Proteiniborus sp. DW1: one gene and its partner. The protein of the gene in region 1 binds, or shares a complex with, the protein of each later gene. Links are inferred from orthologs where the notes say so. Each region holds a gene or a part of one and is shown in the gene's direction. Other genes may lie near its edges.

The links. Proteins that work in one complex are often made in the same cells at the same time.
Region 2: the proteins of smc (region 1) and DW1_RS08780 are in contact, whole or in part, in a crystal structure (PDB 3ZGX), measured with the Bacillus subtilis proteins. The link is inferred for Proteiniborus sp. DW1 from one-to-one orthologs.

What each region holds. Positions count from the first base shown.
Region 1 is NZ_FMDO01000037.1:4,613-11,077, reverse strand. Bases 1,592-5,735 are described here. They hold smc (chromosome segregation protein SMC), read left to right. Parts: upstream 1,592-1,953; coding sequence 1,954-5,535; downstream 5,536-5,735. Other genes in these bases: DW1_RS09495 (elongator complex protein 3), read left to right, coding at 1,592-1,878. Outside these bases: rnc (ribonuclease III), read left to right, coding at 63-794; more of DW1_RS09495, read left to right, coding at 784-1,591; signal recognition particle-docking protein FtsY, read left to right, coding at 5,903-6,465. UniProt on the Bacillus subtilis protein: Required for chromosome condensation and partitioning.
Region 2 is NZ_FMDO01000034.1:56,922-62,174, forward strand. The notes cover bases 729-3,660. They hold DW1_RS08780 (segregation and condensation protein A), read left to right. Parts: upstream 729-1,791; coding sequence 1,792-2,529; downstream 2,530-3,660. Other genes in these bases: DW1_RS08775 (D-alanyl-D-alanine carboxypeptidase family protein), read left to right, coding at 729-1,650; scpB (SMC-Scp complex subunit ScpB), read left to right, coding at 2,552-3,115; DW1_RS08790 (DUF2953 domain-containing protein), read left to right, coding at 3,275-3,660. Also shown: DW1_RS08770 (pyrimidine-nucleoside phosphorylase), read left to right, coding at 1-351; more of DW1_RS08775, read left to right, coding at 469-728; more of DW1_RS08790, read left to right, coding at 3,661-3,865; ytfJ (GerW family sporulation protein), read left to right, coding at 3,813-4,262; DW1_RS08800 (D-alanyl-D-alanine carboxypeptidase family protein), read left to right, coding at 4,329-5,253. UniProt on the Bacillus subtilis protein: Participates in chromosomal partition during cell division. May act via the formation of a condensin-like complex containing Smc and ScpB that pull DNA away from mid-cell into both cell halves.

The sequences.
Region 1 (6,465 bases):
TAAATAATTTAAAATATCTACAATAACACCTCTATATCTAGTAATTATATGGAGGAGTCTTTATGAGATATGTAATAAGCACTGAGAGGTTACACTTACTAAATGAAATCCAGACTAAAATAGGATACAGGTTTAATAACATCGATTTGTTAAACTGGGCATTGACACATAGTTCCTATGCAAATGAGCACAAAAGATTTAAGATTACTTACAATGAGAGACTTGAATTTTTAGGTGATTCTGTTTTAGGACTAATAGTAAGCGACTATATTTTTAATAAATATTCAAATTATCCAGAAGGTGAATTGACTAAGCTAAGGGCTACAGTTGTATGTGAACCTTCTCTTTCTTATGTGGCAAAACAAATCAACTTAGGCAAATACATGCTTTTAGGAAGAGGAGAAGAAGTAACGGGTGGGAGAGAGAGAGTTTCAATATTAGCAGATGCATTTGAAGCTTTAATAGGTTCAATTTACTTAGATGGAAAATTCAGCAATGCAAAAGCTTTTGTGTTAAAATTTATGACAGGGATCATTGAAAATGCAGTTAATGGAAGAGAGTTATTTATAGATTATAAGACACAACTTCAAGAAATTTTACAGAAAAAAACTAAATCCAAAATAGAGTATAAAATAATTTCTGAGGAAGGACCAGATCATAACAAAGTATTCCATACTGAAGTTGTAGTAAGAAATAAAACTTTAGGAAAGGGTTTAGGAAAAAGTAAAAAGGAAGCAGAGCAAAATGCAGCTAAAATAGCACTAGAAAGAATGGAAAAAGAAAATGAGCATTAGACATCATATAATTCCAATATTTGTTCCTCATATCGGATGTCCTCATGACTGCATTTTTTGTAATCAGAGAAAAATAGCGCAGAGTAAAGCTAATTTTGATACACATAGTATAAGAGATACTATTGACACCTATTTAAGTACTATTCCTGAAACTAACGAAAAGCTAGAAATAGCTTTTTTTGGGGGCAGTTTCACAGGAATTGATATGGATATTCAAAGAGAGCTTTTAGATATAGCTTGTGACTATAAGAAAAGAGGTCTAATAAATAGGATTCGCCTATCCACAAGACCTGATTATATAGATGGCATGAGACTAGATTTATTGAAACAATATAATGTTGATATTATTGAACTAGGAGTCCAATCAATGTGTCCGGATGTTCTACAAAATAGTTATAGAGGTCATAGTGATACAGATGTAGCAAATGCATCAAAATTAATTAGGAAACATGGATTTATACTTGGTTTGCAAATGATGACTGGTCTTCCGGGAAGCGACTATGAAAAGGAAGTTTTTACTGCAAAACAACTTATTAACCTAAAACCTAGCATCGTGCGCATATATCCTACATTAGTTATCAAAGAAACATTTCTCGAAAAGAAATATAAAGAGGGGACTTATATTCCTTTGTCCTTAGATGAGGCTATAAGAATATGTGTTGATTTGTTGATGTTATTTAATTACAATGATATAAATGTTATTAGAATTGGATTACAACCTACTGATAATATTGCAGAAAATAAGGATGTAATAGCTGGACCTTTTCATCCCGCTTTTAGACAACTTGTTGAGGGAAGGATTTATAGAGAATATCTAGAGATTCTCTTTGCTAATATTCAAAAAATAAATAAATCTATTCAAGTATATATAAATAAAAAAGAGATATCAAACTTTGTAGGTCAAAGATCATCTAATTTAATATATTTAGAAGAAAGATATGGTATTAAAAAAGTAAAGGTTATGGCTGAAGATATTAGCAAGGATTATTTTTTTATAGTAAATGAAGGCATAAAACATAGGGTTGAAGTAAAAGAGCTTACAAAAAAGTACTTATTAAAAAAAGGTCTGCTTGTCCTAAGCTAGACATCTAAAGAATCCCTCAATAAAAGCTATTAATTCAGATTATGTTATTATTCCTAGGAATTGAGGTGTGTGGATTTGTATCTTAAAAAAATTGAGATTCAGGGCTTTAAATCCTTTGCAGATAAAACTGAAATTGAATTTAAGGGCGGTATTACAGCTGTTGTAGGACCCAATGGAAGCGGAAAAAGTAATGTTTCAGATGCTTTACGTTGGGTTCTAGGTGAACAAAGTGCAAAAACATTAAGAGGAAGTAAAATGGAGGATGTTATTTTCTCTGGTACCAATAACAGAAAACCTACTGGATTTGCAGAGGTAACATTAGTATTAGACAACAAAGATGGAAGTCTCCCCATAGACTATACAGAAGTTAGTGTTACACGTAGAGTATTTAGGTCAGGTGAAAGTGAATATTATATCAATAAAAACTCATGCAGACTAAAGGATGTAAGAGAACTTTTTATGGATACAGGTGTTGGTAAAGATGGATATTCAATTATTGGACAAGGTAGAATAGATGAAATATTAAGTACAAAATCCGAAGATAGAAGGATGATATTTGAGGAAGCAGCTGGAATAGTAAAGTATAAGACTAGGAAGGAAGAAGCAGAAAAAAAATTAGAGAAGACAAAGGAAAATTTATTAAGAATAAATGATATTATAAGTGAACTTGAAAACCAAATTGGGCCTTTGCAAAATCAATCAGAAAAAGCAAAGGAATATCTATTGCTTTCAGAAAATCTAAAGGATTTAGAAGTTAGTCTTTTTGTTAGAGAGTACGATAGATTAAAAGAAGAAATAAGCCATTTAGAAGCCCAAAGAGAGTTAGTTATTTCACAACTTAAATATAACGAGGAAAAAAGAAATGCTTTTGAAAATAAATATAATAAGGTAAAAAATGAAATAGATAAAATGGATGCAAAAATAGAGGAGCTTCAAAGTTCAAAATATTCAACTCAAAATACAATTGAAAAACATGAAGGTGAATTGAAGCTAAGTAGAGAAAGAATATTTTATCTAGAAAAAGAAACAGAAAGACTTTTAAGTGAAATAGAGTTAACTAAAAAGCAAATTGAGGATTCAAATAAAAAAGAAAATGAAGAATTAAACTATAAACAGGAGCTCGAAAAAGAAACTGAGGCTTTGAATAAACAACTAAAAAATAAGGCTCTAGAATTAGATAGTCTAATCAATAGTATGAAAGAAACAGAAGATAGCATTGAGAATAAGAAGGGAGATTTAGTTCAATACCTAAACCAAATTGCAGATAGAAAAAGCAAATTAAATAGCATATCTACATTTAGTAAAAGTATCAATAAAAGAATAGAGCAAATAGAACATGATATTAAGAGTATTAGATTGCAGAGTGAAGAAAATAGTAAGCTAGCTAATAGCATTTCTGAAGAATTAACTAAATATAAAAGTAGCTTAGAGGAACTGAATAGAGAAAAAAAAGAAAAAGTAATTATTAGGGAGCAAATTACAAGGGAACAAGAAGCATTAAAGTCTAATGCTGATAATATAAAGGGTCAAATTCATGGGAAATTATCAAACTTGAAATTGCTTCTTGAAATGAAGGATGAATATGAAGGCTATTATAAAAGTGTAAAAAATACTCTAATAGCATGTAAAAGTGATAAAAAACTAGGGAAAGGTGTAAAAGGAGTAGTTGCTGAACTTATTAGAGTAGACAAGCGATATGAAAGGGCTATTGAAGTAGCTTTAGGATCATCACTGCAAAATATAGTTACAGAAACTCAAGAAGATGCCAAAGTTATAATTGATTTCTTAAAAAAGAATAAGCTTGGAAGAGTGACATTTTTGCCTATTTCTTCTATGAAAGCTAGGGGATTAAGTATAGCAGAAAAAGGTAGAATACAATGTAAAGGTTTTATAGGAGTTGCATCAGAATTAATTAATTTTCATAGTGATTACAATACTATATTTGAAAACTTACTAGGCAGAGTGTTAATAGTGGAAACCTTAGACGATGGAATCATACTTTCAAAACAAACTGGGCATCAATATAAAATAGTCTCTCTCGATGGTGAAATACTTAGCCCTGGGGGTTCGATGACAGGTGGAAGCTTTAATTCTAGTAATACAAATATATTAGGAAGAGATAGACAGATAAATGAACTAGAAGAAGAATTAAAGGAGTTAAATAGTAACTATTCAAACATTATCAAAAAAATACAGGATTATCAGAAAGAAAAAGCTGAGTTAGAAACTAGAATTTTAGATATTGATAATGAAATTAATAATATCAATGTTACATTGGTTAAATTAGAAAATAAGTATAATCAGTTTATTACGGACAATGAGAGAAATGATACATTGATAAAAAAATATATGAGGGAACAAAACCAGCTTTCAAATGAAAATTATACTTCAAATGTTGATATTAGCGATTTAGAAAGCGAAATAATAGACTTAGATGAAAAAGCTAAGCTGATACAAATAAAAATAGAAGAGTTAACTAAAGAGTTTGAAAAGCAAAAAAATATAAAAGACAGTCTAATAAATGAGAACACAGAGCTACAAGTAAAAATAGCAACAATGAAACAGGAAATTAAAACTACAACTGAATCGATCAATAATTATATAAGCATTCGATTTAAGTTGGAAGAAGATCTTAAGAGAAAAGTTATGGAGCAGGAGAACAATAGGGAAGAAATAACTAAAGAAAGGGCTAGAGTAGATTCATTAGCTGAAGACAAAAAGAAACTATCAGAGGAACTTTTGGAATACGATATTAAGCTTGATGAAGTGAAGGTTGAAAGAAATAACTTTATGCAAGCCTATTATACAGACCAGGAAAAGCTTAATGAAATGAATAGAACAATTAATGAACTACAAAAGAGTATCTCATCTCTGGAATTAAAGCAAGAAAAGTATAATCTACAGCTGGATAATATAAATAGCAAGCTGTGGGAAGAATACGAAATGACTTATCAGATGGCACTAAAGTACAAGAAAGAAATTGAAAACGTGACAAGATTTCAAAATGAAATTCGGGAACTTAAAAATAAAATAAGAAGCTTAGGAAATATAAATTTAGATTCAATTGAAGAATTTGTAAAAGTAAGTGAAAGATACGAATTTTTATCAGCTCAAAAGAAAGATCTGATAGAGGCAAAGGAATCTTTAGATGTTGTAATTAAGGATATGAAATTAAAAATGAAACAACAGTTCAAGGAAAGCTTTGATATAATTAAAGCCAATTTCAGCGATGTCTTTGTGAAATTGTTTGGTGGTGGTAAGGCAGATGTGTTTTTGGAAGATGAAGAAAATGTTCTTACTAGTGGTATTGAAATAATTGCACAACCACCAGGAAAAAAACTCCAGAGTTTGTCCTTGTTGTCAGGTGGAGAGAGAGCATTGACAGCCATAGCTCTTTTATTTGCGATATTGAAAACTAAGCCAACACCATTTTGCATACTAGATGAGATAGAAGCTGCCCTTGATGATGCAAATGTATATAGGTATGCTGATTATTTAAGAGAATTTTCAAAAGAAACACAGTTTATTGTAATAACACATAGAAAAGGAACAATGGAATGTGCAGATTCCTTATATGGAATAACTATGGAAGAAGAAGGAGTTAGTAAATTAATTTCGGTTAAGCTAACAGAAAAAAATGATGAGAAAGCTAGTTAACAGGAGGTTAAAAATGTTCAAAAATCTATTCAAGTGGGGAAAGAAAAGACAAAAAGAAGATGATAAAAATAGTATTGATGACTTTACTATTACAGAATTAGACGAAAAATCTGATTCTGATGATGAACACTTTATTGAAGATATAGATGAAATAGAAGTGGATTTAGAAGAAAACTTACATGAGGATCTAATTGATGTAGATGAGGAAGATTTAAAATATAATCTAGGTATTGAGGAAAGCGAAGTACAAGAGGTTGCAGAGATTAGTGTAGAAGAACAAGAGAATTTAGTAGTAGAAAAAAATGAAAAAGAAGAGCTTGGTTTTTTTGGAAGATTAAAAAGTGGTCTTTCAAAAACAAGAAAAGGCATTACTGAAAAGGTAGATTCTATACTAAAATCATATAAGAAGGTGGAAGAAGAACTTTTTGAAGATTTAGAAGAAGTTTTAATAACTGCAGATGTAGGAGTTAATACTTCCCTAGCTATTATTGAGGAGCTTAGGCAAAAAGTAAAAGAAAAAAAGGTTAATGAAGTATCAGAAGTTAGAGAACTTTTAAAAGAAGTACTTAGAGAAGTACTTACAAGTGCTGAATCTAGTAAACTCAATATTGAACCTTCACCTGCTATTATCTTAGTTGTTGGGGTAAATGGTGTTGGAAAAACAACAACTATTGGAAAATTATCTTCGAGACTTAAATCAGAAGGTAAAAAGGTGCTTATAGCTGCAGGTGATACTTTTAGGGCAGCAGCTATAGAACAGCTACAAGAATGGGGAAATAGAGCAGGAGTAGAAATTATTGCTCACCAAGAAGGTTCAGACCCTGCTGCAGTAATTTATGATGGAATTCAAGCTGCTAAAGCTAGAAAAACTGATGTATTAATATGTGATACTGCTGGAAGGCTACACAATAAGAAGAATCTAATGAATGA
Region 2 (5,253 bases), on another replicon or contig:
ACAGAGCTACTACCTAAAGCTAGCAATAAATTTGAAATATTAAGTGACTGTGATGGTTATATTAAGTCAATTGATGCTGAAGAAATAGGAAAATGTGCGCTAGCATTAGGGGCAGGAAGAGAGACGAAGGAAAGTAACATTGATTTAGCTGCTGGTATAATCTTGAATAAGAAGGTTGATGATAAAGTAAATAAAGGAGATGTTCTAGCATATTTGCTTTATAATGATCCAGACAAAGCTAAGGGCATTGATACCAAGTTAAAGAATGCTATAAAAATTGGTGACAAAAATAAAGAAAAAAAGAAGTTAATTTATGGAATTGTAGACTCAGATGGAGTAAAGAGGATGTAGTTTTTCATAAGCTTAGGAGACTAAAATGTAGTCTCCTTTTTTTGTATTTTTACCCTTGAATAAGTTATTAGATTGATGGTTAATATAAAATTAAATATTAGGTGAAAGGAGGATAAAATGAATAAGCTAGCAAGATATAGAAGAGTAATTAGCATAACAGCCATTTTATTGATATTAGTTACGCTTTCAAATCATTCATATGCAGAAACTGAGGAACCTTTTAAATTAGAGGCAAAATCAGCAATATTATTGGATGCAATAACTGGAGAAATTTTATTTGAAAAAAACATACATGAGAAATTACCCCCAGCTAGTATAACAAAAATTATGGTTCTTTTAATTGCAATGGAAGATTTAGATAGTGGAAAAATAAAACTTGATGATAAAGTTCAAGTAAGTTCTAATGCAGAAAGAATGGGTGGAAGCCAAGTATATCTAGAAGCTGGAGAAACCCAGATACTAGATGACTTATTAAAAGCTGTTTGTTTAAGGTCTGCAAATGATGCAGCAGTAGCATTAGCAGAGCATATATCAGGTAGTATAGATGTATTTGTTCAGAGAATGAATGATAGAGCAAAGGAGCTTGGAATGACTAATACCCATTTTAAGAATGCAACTGGACTACCTGATCCAGAACACCTTACTACTGCATATGATATTAGTTTAATGTCAAGAGAACTATTGAAACATCCTAAAATTCATGATTGGCTAACTATATATATGACTGATATTAAAGTAGGTAAAAATAAAGATGTAACTCAAACTCTTGTAAATACAAACAAACTAATACGAGATTATCAAGGTGCAAATGGATTAAAAACAGGTCTAACTAATGATGCAGGTCATTGCCTTGCTGCATCAGCCAAGAGAGGTAATTTGTCTCTAATAAGTGTAGTTTTGGGCGGACCAACATCAAATAGTAGATTTTCAGAATCAAAGAAGCTCTTAGACTTTGGATTTGCAAACTATGAGTCATTACCTATATGTAGAAAAGATGAGGTTGTTAAAAAAATTAAAGTATCCAAAGGAAAAGGAAACATTGTAAATATAGTTGCAGAAAGCGATTATAGTCTTCTAATACGAAAAGGAGATTCAAGAGAAATAGAAAAAGAGATAATACTTCCCGAAAAAATCAATGCTCCATATGAAAAGGGACAAAAGTTTGGAGAGATTGTATTAAAGAACAATGGTAAAGAAGTTGGTAGAGTAAACTTAGTTACAGAAGAAGGAATGAATAAGGCTTCAATTATTGATATGTTTAAAAAAGTCACAACCATGTTTTTAGGTAATTCTAAGTAATAGATTACAGGATATATGATATAATATATATCCTGTAATCTAGTTTTTTGCTAAAGTATGATAGGTTATGTCTATTGACAACAATTTTATATTGTTATATAAATTGATTGTTGGAGCAATTTATAATAGAGGGAGATAATAATGGAATATAAAGTAGTGTTAGAAGCTTTTGAAGGACCAATGGACCTACTTATGCATTTAATAGAGAAGGAAAAAGTTGATATATACGATATACCAATAGCTAAGATTACAGACCAGTATATAGAATACATTCAAGGTATGCAAAGTATAGATTTAAATTTGACCAGCGAGTTTTTAGTCATGGCTGCAACGCTTCTGGAAATCAAGTCAAAGATGCTACTACCTAAAAGCAGTAGTGATGATGAGCAATTAGAAATGGAAGAAGCAGACCCTAGAGAAGAGCTTGTAAGAAGACTAGTAGAATATAAAAAGTTTAAGTTGGTAGCAGAGAACCTTAAAACTAAAGGTGATACTCAAAGTAAGATTTTTTTTAAGCAGAAAGAAGAACTAGAAGAATTTATGGAACAGGATTCATTTGAATTAGAAAAAATAGACTTTAAAGAGCTATTTTTAGCATATATGAATATTCTAAATAAATCTAAGGAAAGTATAAAAAAAATAAATTTAGCTGAAATACAAAGGGACGAGCTGACTATAGAAGATTGCATGGACGATCTGGAAAATGTTATTAAAGAAAAGAAAAAAGTCAAATTTAATGAGCTATTTAAAGAGGATAGCACTAAAAATAGAGTTGTTGTTATCTTTTTGTCTATACTTGAGTTGATTAAATTAAAAAAAATTAAAGTAGTACAAGAGAAAAATTTCGGAGATATAGTAATTAAGAGTAATAATTTATAGAGTTAGACTAGAGGTGAACTTTATGGACAGTAGAGAAATAAAATCTATTATAGAAGCATTATTATTTACTTGGGGAGACCCTTTATCATTGGATGATATATCTGATGTGCTAGAGTTAGATAAACAATCTTTATCTAAAATTATGAGTGAAATGATTGATGATTTTAACTTTAATAGAAGAGGAATCCAAATTATACAGGTTAATGATAAGTATCAACTAAGTACTAGGCCTGAACACTTTGAATGGATAAAGAAATTATGTACTCCTAGGGTTAATAAAACCTTATCTAATGCTGCTCTTGAAACATTATCAATTATAGCTTATAAACAACCTATTACTAAAGCAGAAATAGAAATAATTAGGGGAGTTAAATGCGACAAAGCACTAAATACTCTAATAGAGAAAAATTTGATTAAGGAAATTGGAAGACTTGAAAAGACTGGTAAGCCAATTATTTATGGAACTACTGATGATTTTTTAAAATGCTTTGGTTTATCTACATTAGAAGCTTTGCCTTCTCTTGATGAAGACAATATAGAAGAGAACATTTTAGGTGAAATAAAAGATATCGATAACACAAAATAAATTTGTGTTATTTTTCTTTTTTTGGAAAAGATATTTAAATAGATAGTTAATCTTTATATGGAGTTGATATACTTGAATTTTTTTTTACTAATATTACTTATTGCTATAGTTATTATAATTGCTATAATTTTTATTCCGATCTATATTGAATTCATAATTATGAAAAAAAAGAAAAATAGCACCATAGGTGTAAAATTAATTTTGTTAAAGGGATTATTCAAATTTCAATATGAAATCGAATACTTAGATTTGGTTGCAAAAATTAATATGAAGGGGTATAAGCTAGACGAAAAAAAAGTTGAAAGCTATAAAATAAAGGAGAAGAAAGGATTTGAATTAGAATATATAATTGAACAATTCCATAATTTGAGAAAAAATCTAAGCTTATTTAGAAATATTATCCAATATATAGTAGAGAAAATTATTTTAGAGTCACTAAGCTTGAATGCTAGATTTGGGCTAGGAGATGCTGCACTTACTGGCATAACTTATGGGGCACTCTGGGCTGTAATGGGTGTTTTTTTAAATGTTCTATATAGTAATAAAGATGTTAAAAACTTAAGTGTAAAACTATGTCCAGATTTTAATGAAACTATTTTAGAAGTTGACTTTTTCTGCATAATAAAGATTAAATTTGCCCATATTATTATTGCAAGCATAAAAGGAATAAAAGTACTTATAAAAGGCGGTGTATTGAATGGCAGATCATCCTATTCAAGGTCTAATGAAGACAACAATGGAGAGTATTAAAGAAATGGTAGATGTAAATACAATAGTTGGAGACCCAGTTCAATCTCCTGATGGGCAAATAATAATACCTATCTCGAGGGTTTGCTTTGGTTTTGCTTCAGGAGGTACTGAGTTTAACTGCGCTAATGGAAAATATGAAGAGCAAAATGAAGGTAGTGATAAAAAGTTACCCTTTGGTGGAGGTACAGGAGCAGGAGTTTCTGTACAACCAGTTGCTTTTATAGTAGTAGGTAATGGAAACATGAAGTTGCTACCTGTGGATCAAAATGCAAATATAATAAACAGTATCTTGGACTTAATACCAAAAATGGCAAATGGAATACAGAACAAATTTAAGGATAAAGAACCTAAAGAAAAAAACACACAAATAATTACAGAAAGTAGCGGTAATAATTAGGGGCAGAAAAATCTGCTCCTAACTATTGACGTAACATATTTTTAGATTAATGGAGTGTTGTTAAATATGCTAAGAAAAATTAAAATAGTTGTAGTTATCTTAATTTCAGTTAACTTATTAGTAGGTTTTGCTTATCCTTCACCAAGTGCAGAAAGTGCGGTTTTGATTGACTCAAAAACTGGAAGAGTAATATATTCTTTAAACCATAATCTTAGGAGACCTATGGCTAGTACAACTAAAATTATGACTGCCTTATTAGCAATAGAACATGGCAATCTAGATTCAATAGTTAAAGTAAAGGAAAATGCTGTAGGAGTTGAAGGTTCAAGTATTTATCTAGTCAAGGGTGAGGAAATTTTATTAAAGGATTTGATTTATGGTTTAATGTTAAGATCAGGAAATGATGCTGCAGTGGCTATTGCAGAGCATATATCTGGTTCAGTAGATAAATTCGTTGATCTTATGAATGAAAAAGCTAGAGATATAGGTGCTCTTAATACGAATTTTGTAAATCCACATGGCTTACATGATCCAAACCATTTTTCAACTGCATATGATATGGCAATTATCACTAGAGAAGCAATGAAGTTGGATTTTTTTAGAGAGGTATCGAAAGCAAAAAATTGGATTGCAAATAGGGAAATAAATCAATATTTTTCAAACAAAAATGATGTTGTTTGGAAATATAATGGTGGAGATGGAGTAAAAATTGGATACACAAAGACTGCTGGTAGATGCTTAGTAGCTAGTGCAACTAGAAATGAGATGCAATTAATTGCAGTTGTATTAAATGATGGCAATTGGTTTAATGATTGCTATAACATGCTTGACTATGGTTTTGAAAAATATAAGCCAACCCTACTATTAAGTGAGGGGCAGTTTTTAAGAAAAGTTGAAGTATTAGATGGTGACAGGAAATACTTAAACATAAAATTTGAAGAGGATCTTATAATTCCACTTGATGAAAATGAAAAAGAAAAGACTAAAGTGG